DNA from 2 places in the Sphaerisporangium sp. NPDC049457 genome. Region 1 is predicted to be linked to the other one. Evidence: riboswitches for the same ligand, from Rfam matches in the RefSeq annotation. Region 1 holds a riboswitch; the other holds the start of a gene.

What was found. A riboswitch is a leader RNA that binds a small molecule or an ion and turns the genes downstream of it on or off. The one in region 1 is predicted to bind glycine.
Region 2: it holds a riboswitch for glycine, as region 1 does, so the genes downstream of both, gcvT (glycine cleavage system aminomethyltransferase GcvT) here and gcvP (aminomethyl-transferring glycine dehydrogenase) in region 1, are expected to answer to the same signal.

What each region holds. Positions count from the first base shown of each region.
Region 1 covers NZ_JBVJHR010000017.1:62,480-71,043, forward strand. The annotation lists gene gcvP (aminomethyl-transferring glycine dehydrogenase) at 1-1,954, opposite strand, end outside; glycine riboswitch at 2,124-2,249, opposite strand; gene ACZ6QO_RS25760 (MerR family transcriptional regulator) at 2,444-3,067, opposite strand; gene ACZ6QO_RS25765 (bifunctional nuclease family protein) at 3,214-3,684, opposite strand; gene ftsR (transcriptional regulator FtsR) at 3,816-4,499, opposite strand; gene ACZ6QO_RS25775 (FHA domain-containing protein) at 4,512-5,015, opposite strand; gene ACZ6QO_RS25780 (sugar phosphate nucleotidyltransferase) at 5,381-7,882, opposite strand; gene ACZ6QO_RS25785 (CDP-alcohol phosphatidyltransferase family protein) at 7,978-8,556, opposite strand.
Region 2 covers NZ_JBVJHR010000009.1:106,923-115,486, forward strand. The annotation lists gene ACZ6QO_RS15935 (FadR/GntR family transcriptional regulator) at 159-881, opposite strand; gene ACZ6QO_RS15940 (glutamine synthetase family protein) at 972-2,372, shown strand; gene ACZ6QO_RS15945 (aldehyde dehydrogenase family protein) at 2,541-3,884, shown strand; gene ACZ6QO_RS15950 (3-oxoacyl-ACP reductase) at 3,936-4,700, shown strand; gene ACZ6QO_RS15955 (gamma-glutamyl-gamma-aminobutyrate hydrolase family protein) at 4,710-5,420, shown strand; glycine riboswitch at 5,439-5,536, shown strand; glycine riboswitch at 5,537-5,637, shown strand; gene gcvT (glycine cleavage system aminomethyltransferase GcvT) at 5,671-6,762, shown strand; gene gcvH (glycine cleavage system protein GcvH) at 6,759-7,148, shown strand; gene ACZ6QO_RS15970 (L-serine ammonia-lyase) at 7,294-8,564, shown strand, end outside.

The DNA of each region.
Region 1 (8,564 bases):
TGGAGGGGTAGGTCACCATGATGGCCGCGAGCCGCTCACGGTGCTTCTCGATCTTGGCGGTGAGGTCGGGGACGTCCACGTTGCCGTTGTCGTCGCAGGCCACGACGACCACGCGCATGCCCGCCATGACGGCGCTGGCGGCGTTGGTGCCGTGCGCGGAGGACGGGATGAGGCAGACGTCGCGCTCGTGCTCGCCGTTGGCCTTGTGGTAGGCCCGGATGGCGAGCAGGCCCGCGAACTCGCCCTGCGAGCCGGCGTTGGGCTGCAGCGAGACCGCGTCGTAGCCGGTGACCTCGGCCAGCCAGCGCTCGAGGTCGCCGATGAGCCGCAGGTAGCCCTCGACCTGGTCGGCGGGGGCGTAGGGGTGGACGCCGGCGAACTCGGGCCAGGTGATCGGCTCCATCTCGGTGGTGGCGTTCAGCTTCATCGTGCACGAGCCGAGGGGGATCATCGACCGGTCGAGGGCGATGTCCTTGTCCTGCAGCCGGCGCAGGTAGCGCAGCATCGCGGTCTCGGAGCGGTGGGCCTGGAACACCGGGTGCGTGAGGTAGCCGGTGGTGCGCAGCAGCGCGGCCGGCAGGGCGTCGGCGGTGGAGGTGTCGACGTCGTCCAGCACGACGCCGGTCACGCCGAACGCCTCCCACACCGCCGTCAGGTGCGCGCCGGTGGTCTTCTCGTCGCAGCTCACGCCCACGTGGTCGGGGCCGGCCTGGCGCAGGTTGATCCCGCGCTCCAGCGCCGCGGCGACGACCTCGGCGGCGCGGCCGGGGACGCGGGCCAGGACGGTGTCGAAGAACTCGTCGTGGACGATCTCGACGCCGCCCTCGCGCAGCCCGGCGGCGAGAACGGTGGCGTGCCGGTGGGTGCGCTGGGCGATGCGCCGCAGCCCGTCGGGGCCGTGGTAGACGGCGTACATGCCGGCGATGACGGCCAGCAGGACCTGGGCGGTGCAGATGTTGCTGGTGGCCTTCTCGCGGCGGATGTGCTGCTCGCGGGTCTGCAGGGCCAGGCGGTGGGCCGGGTGGCCGTCGGCGTCCTGGGACACCCCGACCAGACGGCCGGGCATCTGCCGCTGCAGGCCTTCGCGGACGGACATGTAGGCGGCGTGCGGGCCGCCGAAGCCGAAGGGGACGCCGAAGCGCTGGGAGGAGCCGACGGCGATGTCGGCGCCCAGGGTGCCGGGGGCCTCGATCAGCGTCAGCGCGAGCAGGTCGGCGGCGGCGACCACCAGCGCGCCGCGCGCGTGCGCCTGCTCGGCCACCGCGCGGAAGTCGGTGATCCTGCCCGCGGCGCCGGGGTACTGGACCAGCACGCCGAACAGCTCCCCGTCCGGCAGGCCGGCGGCCAGGTCGGCCTCCACGACCTCGATGCCGAGCGGCTCGGCGCGGGTGGCGAGCACGGCCTTGGTCTGCGGCAGGGCGTCGGCGTCCACGACGAACACCGGGCTCTTGGCACGACCCGCGCGGCGGGCCAGCGTCAAGGCCTCGGCCGCGGCGGTGGCCTCGTCCAGCAGCGAGGCGCCGGCGACGTCCAGCCCGGTCAGATCGGACACGACGGTCTGGAAGTTGAGCAGGGCCTCAAGACGTCCCTGGGAGATCTCGGGCTGGTAGGGGGTGTAGGCGGTGTACCAGCCGGGGTTCTCCAGCAGGTTGCGCCGGATGACCGCCGGGGTGATCGTGTCGTGGTAGCCGAGGCCGATCATCGAGGTGGGCACCTTGTTGCGCGCGGCCAGGGCGCGCAGCTCGGCGAGGGCCTCCTCCTCGCTCGCCGCCTCGGGCAGGTCGAGCGGCTCGCCGGAGCGGATCGCGGCGGGAACGGCCACGGCGATCAGGTCGGCCACCGAGGCGTAGCCCACGGCCTCCAGCATGCGGGCCTGGTCGAGGTCCGACGGGCCGATGTGCCGGGTGGCGAAGGGCGGTGCGGAGAGGTCGCGAAGCGGTGACCGATCGGTCATGGGGCCCTCCTACAAGGGGTAGAGACCGGCGCTGAGCGCGCGCGTATGCCGGATCTCCCCCTCTGTCAGCGCGACATCCTCATCGCGACCTGAGAGCTTCATCCCTGCATACGGGATTTGCACCGTCGGTGAGACACGCCTGGAGGGCACGCCTACTTTCCAGAGTCGCCTCACCTGTGCGGTACGGAGGCCTGAGAGATTCCGGGGAGGTTGCTCCTTCGGCGCCCGGGTCACTCACCGGCGCCGCACGGGGTGCGCAGCCGGCCCGTGCCCAGGTCTCTCCCGCACAGGGTCAACAGCCTTTCCCGGCAATCGTACCGTCCCACCCCGAGTAGGGAGTTACCCCTACATTTCGGTTTTGCCGGGTTTTATCCCTGGACAGCGGGTATGAAGCCATCCCACCCGGCCCCGTAGATCTTCAGGGATATGCACGCGACAGCCCCGGCCCCCTCTCACAGGGGGAACACACCCCGTCCGGAACCTTCGGGATCAGCCCGTCTTGCGGGCCTTCCTGCGCCGGGCCAGCTCGTCACCTGGGTGGTCCTCCGAAGAGTCACGGCCGGCCGGCTCCGCGCGTTCCCCCGGCAGCTCCGCCAGGGAACCCTCGACCTCGCGCCACACTCCGCCGAGGGCGATGCCGAACACGCCCTGGCCGCCCTCCAGCAGGTCGATCACCTCGTCGGCCGAGGTGCACTCGTAGACGCTCACCCCGTCGCTCATCAGCGTGATCTGCGCCAGGTCGTTGACCCCGCGCTCGCGCAGGTGCTGCACGGCGGTGCGTATCTGCTGGAGCGACACGCCGGTGTCGAGCAACCGCTTGACCACCTTGAGCACGAGGATGTCGCGGAAGCTGTAGAGCCGCTGGGACCCCGACCCTTGCGCCGCGCGAACCGACGGCTCGACGAGCTGCGTGCGCGCCCAATAGTCGAGCTGACGGTAGGTGATGCCGGCCGCCGAGCACGCCGTCGGGCCGCGGTATCCGACGTCGGCGGGCAGTGACGCCGGCCGGTCGTCGAACAGCAGGCCCTGCTCGCCCGCGCGTTCCCGCGCCGACTGACGCTGGGCTGGATCGTGCTGGCCGGCCGTCTTACCCTCGCCGCTGCTGACCGCCACTGCGGACCTCCGGCTTCCTCTCATCCCACGGTCTGATCTGGGGGTTCATGAATTACAACCGTGGGTTCCCTTGCACCGTAGGACTGGCGCGATGCTCAGTCAACGATCCCGCCCGGCGCGTCGTGAAGCGTAAATGCCCGAAATGGCTAACCCGCACGGCCGAAGTCCTCAGGGGTGATCGTGTCAAGGAACTCACGGAACTTCTCGACCTCGTCCTCCTGGTCGTCGGGGATGATCACACCGGCCTCGCGCACGACGTCCTCGCTCGCGAAGATGCTGGCGCCGGTGCGCAGCGCCAGCGCGATCGAGTCGGACGGCCGGGCGCTCACCTCCACCCCGTTGGAGAACACCAGGTCGGCGAAGAAGATTCCGTCGCGCAACGCGACGATGTTCACCGCCTGCAGCCGCACGCCGAGGGCCTCGATGACGTCCTTGAACAAGTCGTGCGTGAGCGGCCGTGGAGGCGGCTCCTCCGCCTGTGCCAGCGCGATGGCCGTGGCCTCGGTCATCCCAATCCAGATCGGCAGATATCGCTCGCCCTTGGCCTCCTTGAGCAGGACTATGGGCTGGTTGGAGGGCATCTCGACGCGGACCCCCACGACCTCCATCTGCAACACAGGCTGCTCCGTCTCATTGGGTCGCCGGCCCGCTCCGGGCCCGTTCCCTCGCGGCTCTCGGCTCGCGGCGTGACCATCGCCGCAAAATTCAACGTAACATCCCCGCACCCCGAAATGTCCGGGCGGCTCCGTCAGCGGCCCAGAATGCCGCGCAGGCCGGTGCGGACCAGGGCGGTGTGCAGCTCCTGGAGCAGGGCGGACAGCTCTCTGGCGGCCTCCTCGGCCCGCCCTGCGGCGCCCGGCGCGCGCCGCCGCAGCAGCGGCGCGACGGCCTGTTCGACCAGCCCCGCCTCGCGCTCGGCGGCGGCCTTCAGCACTCTCAGGTGCCGGGGGTGCAGGCCGAACCTGGCCAGGGCGCCCGAGGCGCGGGCCACGGTCAGGGCTTCGGCGTCGTACCAGCGGGCGACCGGGGTGAGCAGGCCGTAGTCCTCCAGCTCGGCGAGGGTCTCCTCGTCGAGCTCGGCAGCCGTCAGCAGCTCGGCGCGGCTGAGCCGCACCTCGGCGACCGGCGCCTCACCGCCCACGGCGCGCGGGCGGGCCGGGCCGCCCGCGCCGTCGTGCTCGGCGGTCTCCAGATGGTCCTTGATCACGCGCAGCGGCAGGTAGCGGTCGCGCTGGGCGGTGAGGATGTAGCGCAGGCGCTCGACGTCGGCGTGGGTGAACTTGCGGTAGCCCGACGGGGACCGCTGGGGCTCGATGAGCCCCTCGCCCTCCAGAAAGCGGATCTTGGAGACGGTGACGTCGGGGAAGTCGGCCCGCAGGACCTCGAGGACCTCCCCGATGCTCATGAACGCCCTGGCCGCCTGCGCGCTCATCACCGCTCCTCCTCACCCACGCGTGAGGAACACCAGCCGGAACTTGCCGATCTGGACTTCGTCGCCGCCCGACAGCGGCAGCTCCTCGATGCGCTCTCTGTTGACGTAGGTGCCGTTGAGGCTGCCGACGTCCCTGGCGGTGAAGTAGTCGCCCCGCCGGTAGAACTCGGCGTGCCTGCGGGACACGGTCACATCGTCCAGGAAGATGTCGCTCTCGGGATGGCGGCCCGCTGTGGTGAGGTCGCTGTCGAGCAGGAAGCGGCTCCCGGCGTTCGGCCCGCGCATCACGACCAGCAGGGCCGTGCCGGGCGGCAGTTGCTCGACCGCCGCCCGATCGGGGATGAGCGTCTGTCCCGTCGCCTCGCCGTCCATCGCCTCGATCCCGCTCAGGGAGATCGTGGAGGTGGTGTCCCCCGGCGTGTTCTCGACGCGGCTCAGCGGCGACCCGCACCGTGAGCAGAAACGGGCGTCCTCAGGGTTGGCATTCCCGCACTGCGTGCAGTAGACGCTCGGCATCGATCGGCTCGGCCTCCTACCGCGAAGTCGCGGCGACGGTGCTCTGGGCGGCGTGCCTCGGTTCTTCGCTTCTCATGATTGCTCAGACTGCGAATGCCGCAACTTACGCTGATGAGTCGCAAAGGTCAAGATGAGGGCAGGCTCGCGCGTTCGGACATGCTGCTGACGCCAGCTCGCTCGGGTCTCGCAGGCGGGGGGCTCGCGTGTGCGGTTGACGGCGCTCGCCCCTCGTTCCCCTCCGACTCGGCTCGCCGCGCCGGTCCAAAGTTACCGCCCAGGCAGGCCTCCGGTCCATGCGCCGCGCCGTTCGAATGTGACTGGAATCGGGCGGTTCGCGGCAGAACATCGCCTCGACATCGCCTCGGTCAGGTGCCGACGGCGTGCTCCACGACGCGGGCCCAGCGTTCGAGGAGGCTCTGGGCGACGTCCAGGTCCTCCCCCTCGGCCCACAGGTGGGTCACCGCCTCGGTGGGGTCGGGCAGGATCAGCGCCCAGCCGCCGTCCTCCTCGACCACCCGCACGCCGTCGGTGGTGTCCAGGCGGTGGCCGTCGGCGGCCTCCACCACCGAGCGCATGACCGCCCCCTTGGCCGCCCACGGCGTCGGCACAGTGCGCTTGAGCATCTTGGCCTGCGGGATGCGGGCGTCGATCTGGCTGAGCGACAGGCGGGTGCGGGCGACCAGGCCGAGCAGGCGCAAAAACGCGGCCAGGCCGTCCACCGTCGGGGCGAACTCCGGGACGATGAACCCGCCGCGCCCGTCGGCCGCGAAGATCAGTTCGGGGTCGGCCGCCGCCGAGGTGAGGGCGTCCAGGGCCGTGGAGGTCCACTGCACCTGGGCGCCGTGGAAGCGGCACACCTGCTCGGCCACGCGGGTGGTGGTCACCGGCAGCGCGACCCGCCCGCCGCGCCGCTCGGCGGCGACCAGGTCGAGCACGACGAGCTGCGCGCGCTCCTCGCTGATCAGCTGGCCCATCTCGTCGACCAGCGAGATGCGCTCGCCGACGGGGTCGAAGCGCACGCCGAACGCGGCCCGGGAGGAGGCCACCAGTTCGGCCAGGCGCTGCAGGTCTCTGCGCCGCTCGGCCAGCGTCTCGGTGGGCGAGGCGTCGTCCAGCCTGTTGTTGACCGTGAGCACGTCGACGCCGACCCGGCCGAGCAGGCTGGGCAGCACCAGGGAGGAGGTGCCGCCGGCGCAGTCGATGACGACCTTCATCTCGGCGTCACGCACCCCCGACATGTCGACCCAGCGCAGCAGCTCGCGGGTGTAGTCCTCGACCGCGCGGGCGGGGAAGCTCAGTTCGGCGATCTCGCCAGGGAAGGCGCGCCGGAACTCCTGGCGGGAGAAGACGCGCTCAAGCTTGCGCTGGGCCCCCTGGGAGAGGTCGGCGCCGTTCTCGTCCATGAAGATGATGTCGACGCTCTGCGGGTCGCCCGGGGTGGTGCGCAGGGCGATGCCGCCGGAGGCGGTCTCGTTGGAGGTGTGGAAGCGGGCGACCGGCAGCGGCGCGGCCTCCAGGTCGAGCACATTGATCGCGCTGGCGGTGAGCGCGCTGATCACGGCCCGCTTGAGCGCCCGGGCGGCCCGCGAGGAGTCGCGGGAGGTGATGACCGAGGCGCCCTTCTTCAGGGTGGTGGCGTAGGCGCTGGCCAGGCGCACGCACAGCTCGGGGGTGATCTCGACGTTGACCAGGCCGGAGACCCCGCGCGGCCCGAACAGGCTGCGCTGGCCGCGCGACTCCCAGATGACGCTGGTGTTGACCACCGCGCCGGCCTCGATCGTCTTGAACGGGTAGATCTTGACGCCGGAGGAGACGTAGGCCTCGGCCTCGATGACGCACTCGTCGCCGACGATGGCGTTCTCCTCGATGCGCGCGCCGGTCATCACGTCGGTGTTCTTGCCGATCACGCAGCCGCGCAGGTGGGCGCTCGGCCCGATGTAGACGTTGTCGTGGACGACGGCCCGGTGCAGGAAGGCGCCCTCCTTGACCACGACGTTGTCGCCGAGGACGGTGTACTCGCGCAGCTCGGCGCCGGCCTCGACCTTGGCGTAGCCGCCGATGTACAGCGGGCCCTTCAGGATGGCGTCGGGGTCGACCGAGGCGCCCTCGGCCACCCAGACGCCCGGGGACAGCTCGAAGCCGTCGGCGTCCAGCCGCACCCGGCCCGACAGGGCGTCGGCCTGGGCCTTGAGGTAGCTCTCGTGGGTGCCGACGTCCTCCCAGTAGCCGCCGGCGACGTAGCCGTACAGCGGGGCGCCCCTGGCCAGCAGCTTGGGGAACACGTCGCCCGACCAGTCGACCGGCACCCCCGGGGCGACCTCGTCCAGGACCTCGGGCTCCATGACGTAGACGCCGGTGTTCACGGTGTCGGAGAACACCTGGCCCCAGGTGGGCTTCTCCAGGAAGCGCTGCACCCTGCCCTGCTCGTCGACGATGATGATGCCGAACTCCAGCGGGTTCGGCACCCGCTTGAGGCCGATGGTGACCAGGGCGCCGTTCTCCTCGTGGAACCTGATCATGTCGGTGAGGTCGACGTCGGTCAGCGCGTCGCCCGAGATGACCAGGAAGCGCTCGTCGCGCAGCTTGTCGGCGGCGTTCTTGACGCTGCCGGCGGTGCCGAGGGGGATCTCCTCGGTGGCGTAGTGCAGGCTCATGCCGAGCTCGCCGCCGTCGCCGAAGTAGTTGCGCACCAGGGCGGCCAGGAACTGCACGGTGACGACGGTCTCGGTGAAGCCGTGCCGCCGCAGCAGGCGGAGCACGTGCTCCATGATCGGGCGGTTGACCACGGGGAGCAGCGGCTTGGGCTGGTTGGCGGTCATCGGCCGCAGCCGAGTGCCTTCGCCGCCCGCCATCACGACGGCCTTCACAGATCACCCTCCGCCTGTCTCGTCACGGTGGGCACACGGTCACGCTCGCGCGGGCACTCGCCGCCGGGACCCGCCGGGGCGCGTCCCGCGATCGTTCATGCCCGGCTCGCCCCTCCGATGAGCCGGCGCCCCTGAACCACGTACAGCGCCCCCGCCCACCAATACAGACCTGTTCCCCAGATGGCAAAGGCCCATCCCATGATCCGGGACACGTCGGCGTACCAGCCTTCGTGCGAGGCCAGGAACAGCAGCGGAAAGGCGTAGAGCAGGCAGGCGGTGGCCGCCTTGCCCAGGAAGTGGACCGGCAGGGCCGGGCCGAAGCCGTACCTGCGCAGGACGGGCACGCCGAGCATGAGCACCACGTCCCTGCCGATGATCAGCGCGGCGAGCCACCAGGGCATCACCTCGCGCAGGGTCAGGCCGATCAGCGTGGCCAGGATGTACAGGCGGTCGGCGACCGGGTCGAGCAGCCGCCCGAGCTTGCTGGTCTGGTTCCAGGCCCTGGCGAGCTTGCCGTCCAGCCAGTCGGAGATGCCGGCCAGCATGAGCAGCACCAGCGCCCAGCCGTCGGCCTTGGGGCCGAGCACCAGCCACAGGAAGACCGGCACGCCGAGCAGCCGCAGCATGCTCAGGATGTTCGGAACCGTCCAGATGCGGTCCTCCGCCGATTTCACCCGTGACT
Region 2 (8,564 bases), on a different contig from region 1:
ACGATCGAGGAGGGAGCGTGGTGCCCTCGGCGGCGCCGGGCCAGGTCACGGGCCGCAGGCGGCGCCGACGTCACCGGGAGGGCTCGTCGCGCGGAAGAGCGCGGGCCGCGGAAGGTTCAGGCGGGAAAGCGGAAGGATCAGGCGAGGAAGCGGAAGGTTCAGGCGAGGAAGGCGCGCAGGAGGGCGGCGGTGCCGTCCAGATGCTCGACGACGGCCTGCCGCGCGGCCTCGGGGTCCCCCGCGAGGATGGCGGCGACCATCGCGGCGTGCTGGGCGGCGGCGTGGTCGATGTTGGGGCCGAGCACCGGGATGGCGTTGAGCAGGTCGGTGACCCGCAGCCGCGCGTCGGCGGCGGCCGAGGCGAGCAGCGCCGACCCGGTCAGCTCGGCGATGGACAGGTGGAAGGCCGTGTCCAGCCGCCGGTAGTCGTCCGGCGCGGCGTCGTTGACGTCCTCCAGCCTGCGCTGGAGGGTCGCGCGCTGCTCCTCGGTGAGTTCGGTGGCCGCCAGCACCTGGGCGGCCCCGCACTCGATCGCCATGCGGAAGGTCAGCGCGTCGTCCAGCTCGTCCGCGCCCATCCGGTTGACCGCCCGGCGCAGGTCGTCGCGGCGGGGCCGCGGCGGCTCGTACACCACGAACGCTCCCCCGTACCTGCCGCGCCGCACGTCGAGGTAGCCGGCGTCCTGGAGGGCGCGGATGGCCTCGCGCAGCGTGACCCGGCTGATGCCGAGCCGGACGGCGAGCTCGCGCTCGGCGGGCAGTTTGTCGCCGGGGGCGACCACGCCGAGCTTGATGGCCTGCAGCAGCCGTTCGACGGTCTCTTCGAAGGCGTTCCCGGCGCGGACCGGCCGCAGGAGCGCGACGAGCTGGTGCCCGTCCATCACTTCCTCCCCAGACCAGGCCTCAATGGTTCGAGATTAGTCCATTCGGCGGCTCGGGGGCGCCGGACCGTTGACGCGGAGCGGCCGCTGATGCTTGCATGCCTGCAATGGTCTGTTTCCAGACCTCTGCGAAAAGGGGGCTCGGTGCTCACCGTCGACCAACTGCGTGAAGAGGTGTCCGCCGGCCGGGTCGACACCGTGCTTCTGGCCATCGTCGACATGCAGGGACGCCTCCAGGGCAAGCGGCTGTCCGCGCGGTACTTCCTTTCGGAGGTGCTGCACCACGCCGCCGAAGGATGCAACTACCTCCTCGCCGTGGACATCGACATGAACACCGTCGCTGGTTACGGCATGTCGTCCTGGGACCGCGGCTACGGCGACTTCGTGATGCGCCCCGACCTGTCCACGCTGCGCCGGGTGCCGTGGCAGGAGGGCACGGCCATGCTCATGGCCGATCTGGTCTGGGAGGACGGCGCCGACGTCGCCGCCTCGCCGCGGCAGATCCTGCGCGGGCAGACGGCCCGGCTGGCCGAGCGCGGCTGGGCCGCGTACGTGGGCACCGAGCTGGAGTTCGTCGTCTACACCGACAGCTACGAGAGCGCCTGGTCCAAGGCGTACCGCGACCTGACCCCGGCCAACCAGTACAACGTCGACTACTCCCTGCTCGGCGGCGCCCGCGTCGAGCCCCTGCTGCGCCGCGTCCGGCTCGGCATGGAGGGCGCGGGCATGTACGTCGAGTCGGCCAAGGGCGAGTGCAACCTCGGCCAGCACGAGATCGCCTTCCGGTTCGCCGAGGCGCTCACCACGTGCGACAACCACTCGATCTACAAGAACGGCGCCAAGGAGATCGCCGCCCAGGAGGGCATGTCGATCACCTTCATGGCCAAGCCGAACCAGCGCGAGGGCAACTCCTGTCACATCCACATCTCGCTGCGCGGCGGCGACGGCGAGCCGGTCATGGCCGGGGACGGGCCGCACGGGCTGTCCCGGCTCGGCGAGCACTTCATCGCCGGTCAGCTCGCCGCGATGCGCGAGCTGACGCTGCTGTTCGCGCCCAACATCAACTCCTACAAGCGCTACGTGCCGGGCAGCTTCGCCCCGACGGCGGTCAAATGGGGTGTGGACAACCGCACCTGCTCCCTGCGCCTGGTCGGGCACGGCCCGTCGCTGCGCGTGGAGAACCGCGTGCCCGGCGGCGACGTCAACCCCTACCTGGCGGTCTCCGGCCTCATCGCGGCCGGGCTGCACGGCATCGAGCAGGAGCTGCCGCTGGAGGAGGCCTACACCGGCAACGCCTACACCTCGGGCGCCGCGACCGTGCCGGCCACCCTGCGGGACGCGCTGGTCCTGTGGGAGGGCTCGAAGATCGCCCGGGACGCGCTCGGCGAGCAGGTCGTCGAGCACTACGCCAACAACGCCCGGGTCGAGCTGGCGGCCTTCGACGCGGCGGTCACCGACTGGGAGCTGTTCCGCGGCTTCGAGCGAATGTGACCGGCCTGCCCGCATGTGACCGGCCGGCCGGCATGGGACACGAGTATCCCCAGAGCACCCGAGGACCTGGATGTGACCCGACCACCAGGATGTTGAAATGAGCACCACCGCAGCCGCCGCCGAGGCGGACGCGGCGACCACAGCACCGGCCACCGAGGCGCAAACCATATGAAGATCATCAACCCTGCCACCGAGGACGTGCTCGCCGACGTCGAGCTCGCCGACCCGGCCGAGACCGACCACGCGGTCGAGCGCGCCAGGAAGGCGTTCCCCGCGTGGCGTGACGTCTCTCCCGGCGACCGCGCCCGGCTGCTGCGGCGCTTCGCCGACCTGGTCGACCGGCACGGCGACGAGCTGGCCTCGCTGGAGCTGGCCAACGCCGGCCACCTGGCCGGCAACGCCCGCTGGGAGGCCGGCAACGTCCGCGACGTCCTGCACTTCTACGCGGGGGCGCCTGAGCGCAATCATGGCAAGCAGATCCCGGTGCCGGGCGGGGTGGACATCACCTTCGCCGAACCGCTCGGCGTCGTGGGCGTGATCGTGCCGTGGAACTTCCCCATGGTCATCATGACCTGGGGAGCGGCCCCGGCACTGGCGGCGGGCAACACCGTCATCGTGAAGCCCGCCGAGTGGACCCCGCTCACGGCGCTGAGGCTGGCGGAGCTGGCCTTGGAGGCCGGCCTCCCCGAGGGGGTGCTCCAGGTTCTTCCTGGGGCAGGGGAGGTCGCGGGGGCCCGGCTCGTGGAGCACCCCGGCGTCAACAAGATCGTCTTCACCGGGTCGACCGAAGTGGGCAGGCTCATCGCCGCCAAGGCGGCGGAGCGGGTCAAGCGGGTCACACTGGAGCTCGGCGGCAAGAGCGCCAACGTGGTCTTCGCCGACGCCGACCTGGAGCGCGCGGCGGCGACCGCCCCCTCGGCCGTCTTCGACAACAGCGGGCAGGACTGCTGCGCGCGCTCGCGCATCCTGGTCGAGCGGCCGGTGTTCGAGGAGTTCCTCGACCGGCTGGTCGCGGCGGTCGGCGCGCTCACCGTGGGCGACCCGCGCGACCCGGGCACCGACCTCGGGCCGCTGATCAGCGCCGAGCACCGTGAGCGGGTGGCCTCGTTCGTGACCGGCGCCCCGCGCTTCCAGGGGACGTGCCCGGCGGGCAAGGGCTTCTGGTATCCCCCGACCGTGCTCACCCACGACTCGCTGGACGAGCGCGCGTTCACCGAAGAGATCTTCGGGCCCGTGGTCAGCGTCGTCCCGTTCGACGGCGAGGCGGAGGCCGTCCGCATCGCCAACGACACCCAGTACGGCCTTTCCGGGTCGATCTGGACGCGGGACGTGGGACGCGCCCTGCGGACGGCCCGCGCGATCGAGGCCGGCAACCTGTCGGTCAACTCCCACTCGTCGGTCCGCTACTGGACGCCCTTCGGCGGCTACAAGCAGTCGGGGCTCGGCCGCGAGCTGGGCCCGGACGCGCTCGCCGCCTTCACCGAGACCAAGAACGTCTTCATCGCGCACTGACCTCCGGCAGCGGAGGGACATCGGGAATCCACATCCAGGGAGTTCGCCACCATGCAACGTCTGCGCGACCGCGTCGCCGTCATCACGGGTGCGGCGGGGGGCATCGGCCTCGCCACGGCCCGCCGCTTCGCCGAGGAGGGCGCCAAGGTCGTGTGCGCCGACCTCGACGAGGAGGGCGGCACGAAGATCGCCGAAGAGGTCGGGGGCCTGTTCGTCCGGGCCGACGTGACCAGCGAGGACGACGTCGCGGGGATGTTCCGCACGGCGTTCGACACCTACGGCGCCGTGGACGTCGCCTTCAACAACGCCGGCATCTCCCCGCCCGACGACGACTCCATCCTGACCACGGGCATGGACGCCTGGCGGCGGGTGCAGGACGTCAACCTGACCAGCGTGTACCTCTGCTGCAAGCACGCCATCCCGTACATGCGGCGGCAGGGCAAGGGGTCGATCATCAACACCGCGTCGTTCGTGGCGGTGATGGGGTCGGCGACCTCGCAGATCTCCTACACCGCCTCCAAGGGCGGCGTGCTCGCCATGTCCCGCGAGCTGGGCGTCCAGTTCGCCCGCGAGGGCATCCGGGTCAACGCGCTGTGCCCGGGGCCGGTGAACACGCCGCTGCTGCAGGAGCTGTTCGCCAAGGATCCCGAACGGGCGCAGCGGCGCCTGGTGCACATCCCGCTGGGCCGGTTCGCCGAGGCCTCCGAGATCGCCGCCGCCGTCGCGTTCCTGGCCTCCGACGACGCCAGCTTCATCACCGGCGCGGAGTTCCTGGTGGACGGCGGCATCTCCGGCGCCTACGTGACCCCGCTGTAGCCTGCGCACATGTCGCGACCCGTCATCGGCGTCACCTGCTACGTCGAACCCGCCGCCTTCACGGTCTGGCGGACGCCGGCGGCGCTGCTGCCGTACACCTACGTCGAGCACGTCGTGCGGGCGGGCGGCCAGCCGGTCATCCTGCCCCCGGCGGGCGACCCCGCGTCGCTGGCCGGGCGGCTGGACGGCCTGATCGTGGCCGGAGGCGGGGACGTCGACCCCGGCAGGTACGGGGAGCGCCCGCACCCACAGACCGGCTATGTCCGGCAATTTCGCGATGAGGCGGAGTTCGGGCTGGTCGGCACCGCGCTGGACGAAGGGCTGCCGCTGCTCGCCGTGTGCCGGGGCATGCAGGTGCTGAACGTCCACCTCGGCGGCACCCTGCACCAGCACCTTCCCGACGTGGTCGGCCACGGCGGCCACTCCCCCGCGCCCGGCGAGTTCGGCCACCTGCCGGTCCGCCCGGTGCCGGGCACCGTCCTGTCCAAGGTGCTGGGCGAGGACCAGGTCGGCGCCGCCCACTACCACCACCAGGCCGTCGACCGCCTCGGCGCGGGCCTCACCGTGGCGGCGACCTGCGACGACGGCACCGTGGAGGCCGTGGAGCTGGCCGGTCACCCCTTCGCGCTGGCCGTGCAGTGGCATCCCGAGGCGGGCGAGGAAGGTCATCTGTTCGAGGCGCTCGTCGCCGCCGCGACGTCGGGCGAGCGGCATTGGTAGGGTGTGCGAGAACACCGGTGATCCCGTGCGGGAGAGCGTCCTGACATCCGGTCAGGACCCCTGAAGGAGCAAGTCCTCCCCGCGAACCTCACAAGGCAAAGGACCGCGCGGGCCAGGTGATCTCTGGAAAGCAGGCTTCTCCGCAGAGCCTCGCCGAAGGTGAAAGTCCGGCAAAACCCGGGCGAAACTCTCAGGCACCGATGACAGAGGGGGAGGATGCTCTCATCCAACCCTGTCTGAGGTGCCCATCATGTCCCGACCCACACCGCTCCGCGAGGTGCACGAGAGCCTCGGCGCGACGCTCACCGACTTCGCCGGCTGGCTGATGCCGCTGCGCTACGGCAGCGAGTCCGCCGAGCACAACGCGGTGCGCACGGCCGCGGGCCTGTTCGACCTCTCCCACATGGGCGAGATCTTCCTCACCGGGCCGCAGGCGGCCGAGGCGCTGGACTACGCGCTGGTGGGCAACCTGTCGGCGCTGGAGCCCGGCCGGGCCCGCTACACCATGATCTGCGCCCCCACCGGGGGCGTGCTGGACGACCTGATCGTCTACCGCCTGGCCGCCGAGGAGTTCCTCGTCGTGGCCAACGCCTCCAACTACGAGCAGGTGGCCGCCGAGCTCACCCGGCGCGCCGAGGGCTTCCAGGCCGACGTGCACGACCGCTCCGCCGAGTACGCGCTGATCGCCGTCCAGGGGCCGCGCGCGCAGGAGATCCTCGGCACGCTCACCGACGCCGACCTGCCCGGGTTGAAGTACTACGCGGGCCTGCCGGGCACCGTCGCCGGCATCGAGGCGCTCATCGCCCGCACCGGCTACACCGGCGAGGACGGCTTCGAGCTGTTCGTCGCCGCCGGCGACGCCGTGCAGCTGTGGCAGGAGCTCACCAAGGCCGGCGACTCCTACGGCCTGCGCCCCGCCGGGCTGTCCGCCCGTGACACCCTGCGCCTGGAGGCCGGCATGCCGCTGTACGGCAACGAGCTGGACGCCGGCCTCACCCCCTTCGACGCCGGCCTCGGCCGCGTCGTGCGGTTCGACAAGGCCGGCGACTTCGTCGGCCGCGCGGCGCTCGCGCCGCTCAAGGACGTGCCTCCGCGCCGGCGCCTCACCGGCCTGGTCGCGCGGGGCCGCCGAGTGCCGCGCCACGGCTACCCCGTGGTGCTGCTGACCGACGGCACCGTCGTTGGGGAGGTCACCAGCGGCGCGCCCTCGCAGTCCCTCGGCAAGCCGATCGCGATGGCCTACGTGGACACCAACGTGTCCGAGGGCCTGGCGGTCGACATCCGTGGTAGCCATGAACCGGTCGACGTGATTGACCTGCCTTTTTACCGGAGGAGCAAGTGAGCAGCATTCCCGAGGAGCTCAGCTACACCAAGGAGCACGAGTGGGTGGCCGGTCTTGACGACGGCCTCACCGTGACCGTGGGCATCACGGCGTTCGCCGCGGATGCGCTGGGCGATGTGGTCTTCGTCCAGCTGCCGGAGGTGGGCGGCACCGTCGAGGCGGGCGACGCCGTGGGCGAGGTCGAGTCCACCAAGTCCGTCAGCGACATCTACGCGCCGGTCAGCGGCGAGATCGTCGAGGTCAACCAGACCGTCGTGGACGACCCGTCGCTGGTCAACTCCGACCCCTACGGCGACGGGTGGCTGTTCCGGGTGCGCATCGAGGGCACCCCCGAGGAGCTCCTCACCGCCGAGGAGTACACCACCGTCACGACGTCCGACTCCTGACCCTTCCACCATCCGTCCAGACCACCGTCGCCGGCCGGCCATCCCAACCGGCCGGCCGGTCGGTGCGCGAATGCGCACAACAGATGCGTAGCCCACGCTCATCCGGGCATCCCTCGCACGACACGTTCCAAAGGACGGAAGATCAATGGCGATCAGCGTCTTCGACCTGTTCAAGATCGGCATAGGGCCGTCCAGCTCCCACACGGGCGGCCCGATGGCGGCGGCCCACAAGTTCGCCCGCGGCCTGCACCAGGACGGGCTGCTGGAGAAGACCGCGCGGGTCGAGGTCATCCTGTACGGCTCGCTCGGCCTGACCGGCAAGGGGCACGGCAGCGACAAGGCGGTGCTGCTCGGCCTGTCCGGCGAGAAGCCCGAGCTGGTCGACGTGGACACCGTCGACGATCGGCTCGCGCGGATGCGCGCCTCCGGCACCGTCGAGCTGTACGGCACACGCGAGATCCCGTTCGTCGTCGGCGAGCACCTGGTGTTCGAGCGCAAGATCTCGCTCCCGCACCACCCCAACGGCATGCGCTTCACCGCCTTCACCGCCGAGGGCGAGCCGGTCCGCGAGAAGGTCTACTACTCGGTGGGCGGCGGGTTCGTCGTGGACGAGAACGCCACCGGCGCCGACCGCATCAAGCCGGACGACACCGAGCTGCCGTACCCGTTCACCACGGGGGCCGAGCTGCTGCGGCACTGTGCTGAGACCGGGCTGTCGATCTCTGGGCTCATGCTGGAGAACGAGAAGGCCTTCGGCCGCACCGAGGAGCAGATCAAAGCGGACCTGCTGAACCTCTGGAACGTCATGTCGGAGTCCGTGCGCCGCGGCACCGCCAAAGAGGGCGTGCTCCCCGGCGGCCTCAAGGTCAAGCGGCGGGCCAACCAGATGCTCAGGCGGCTGCAGAGCGAGGCCACGGAGAAGGACCCCCTCCAGGCGATGGACTGGGTCACCCTGTTCGCCCTCGCCGTGAACGAGGAGAACGCCGCGGGCGGCCGCATCGTCACCGCCCCCACCAACGGCGCCGCCGGCATCATCCCCGCCGTGCTGACGTACTACGACCGCTTCACGCCGCGGTCCGACGACGACGGCGTCATCCGCTTCCTGCTCACGGCCGGCGCGATCGGCGTGCTGTTCAAGGAGAACGCCTCCATCTCGGGCGCCGAGGTCGGCTGCCAGGGCGAGGTCGGCTCGGCCTGCTCGATGGCCGCCGCCGGCCTGACCGAGGCGCTCGGCGGCACCCCCGAACAGGTCGAGAACGCCGCCGAGATCGGCATCGAGCACAACCTCGGCCTCACCTGCGACCCGATCGGCGGCCTGGTGCAGATCCCCTGCATCGAGCGCAACGCGGTCGCGTCCATCAAGGCCATCACCGCCGCCCGCATCGCCCTGCGCGGCGACGGCCGCCACTTCGTGGC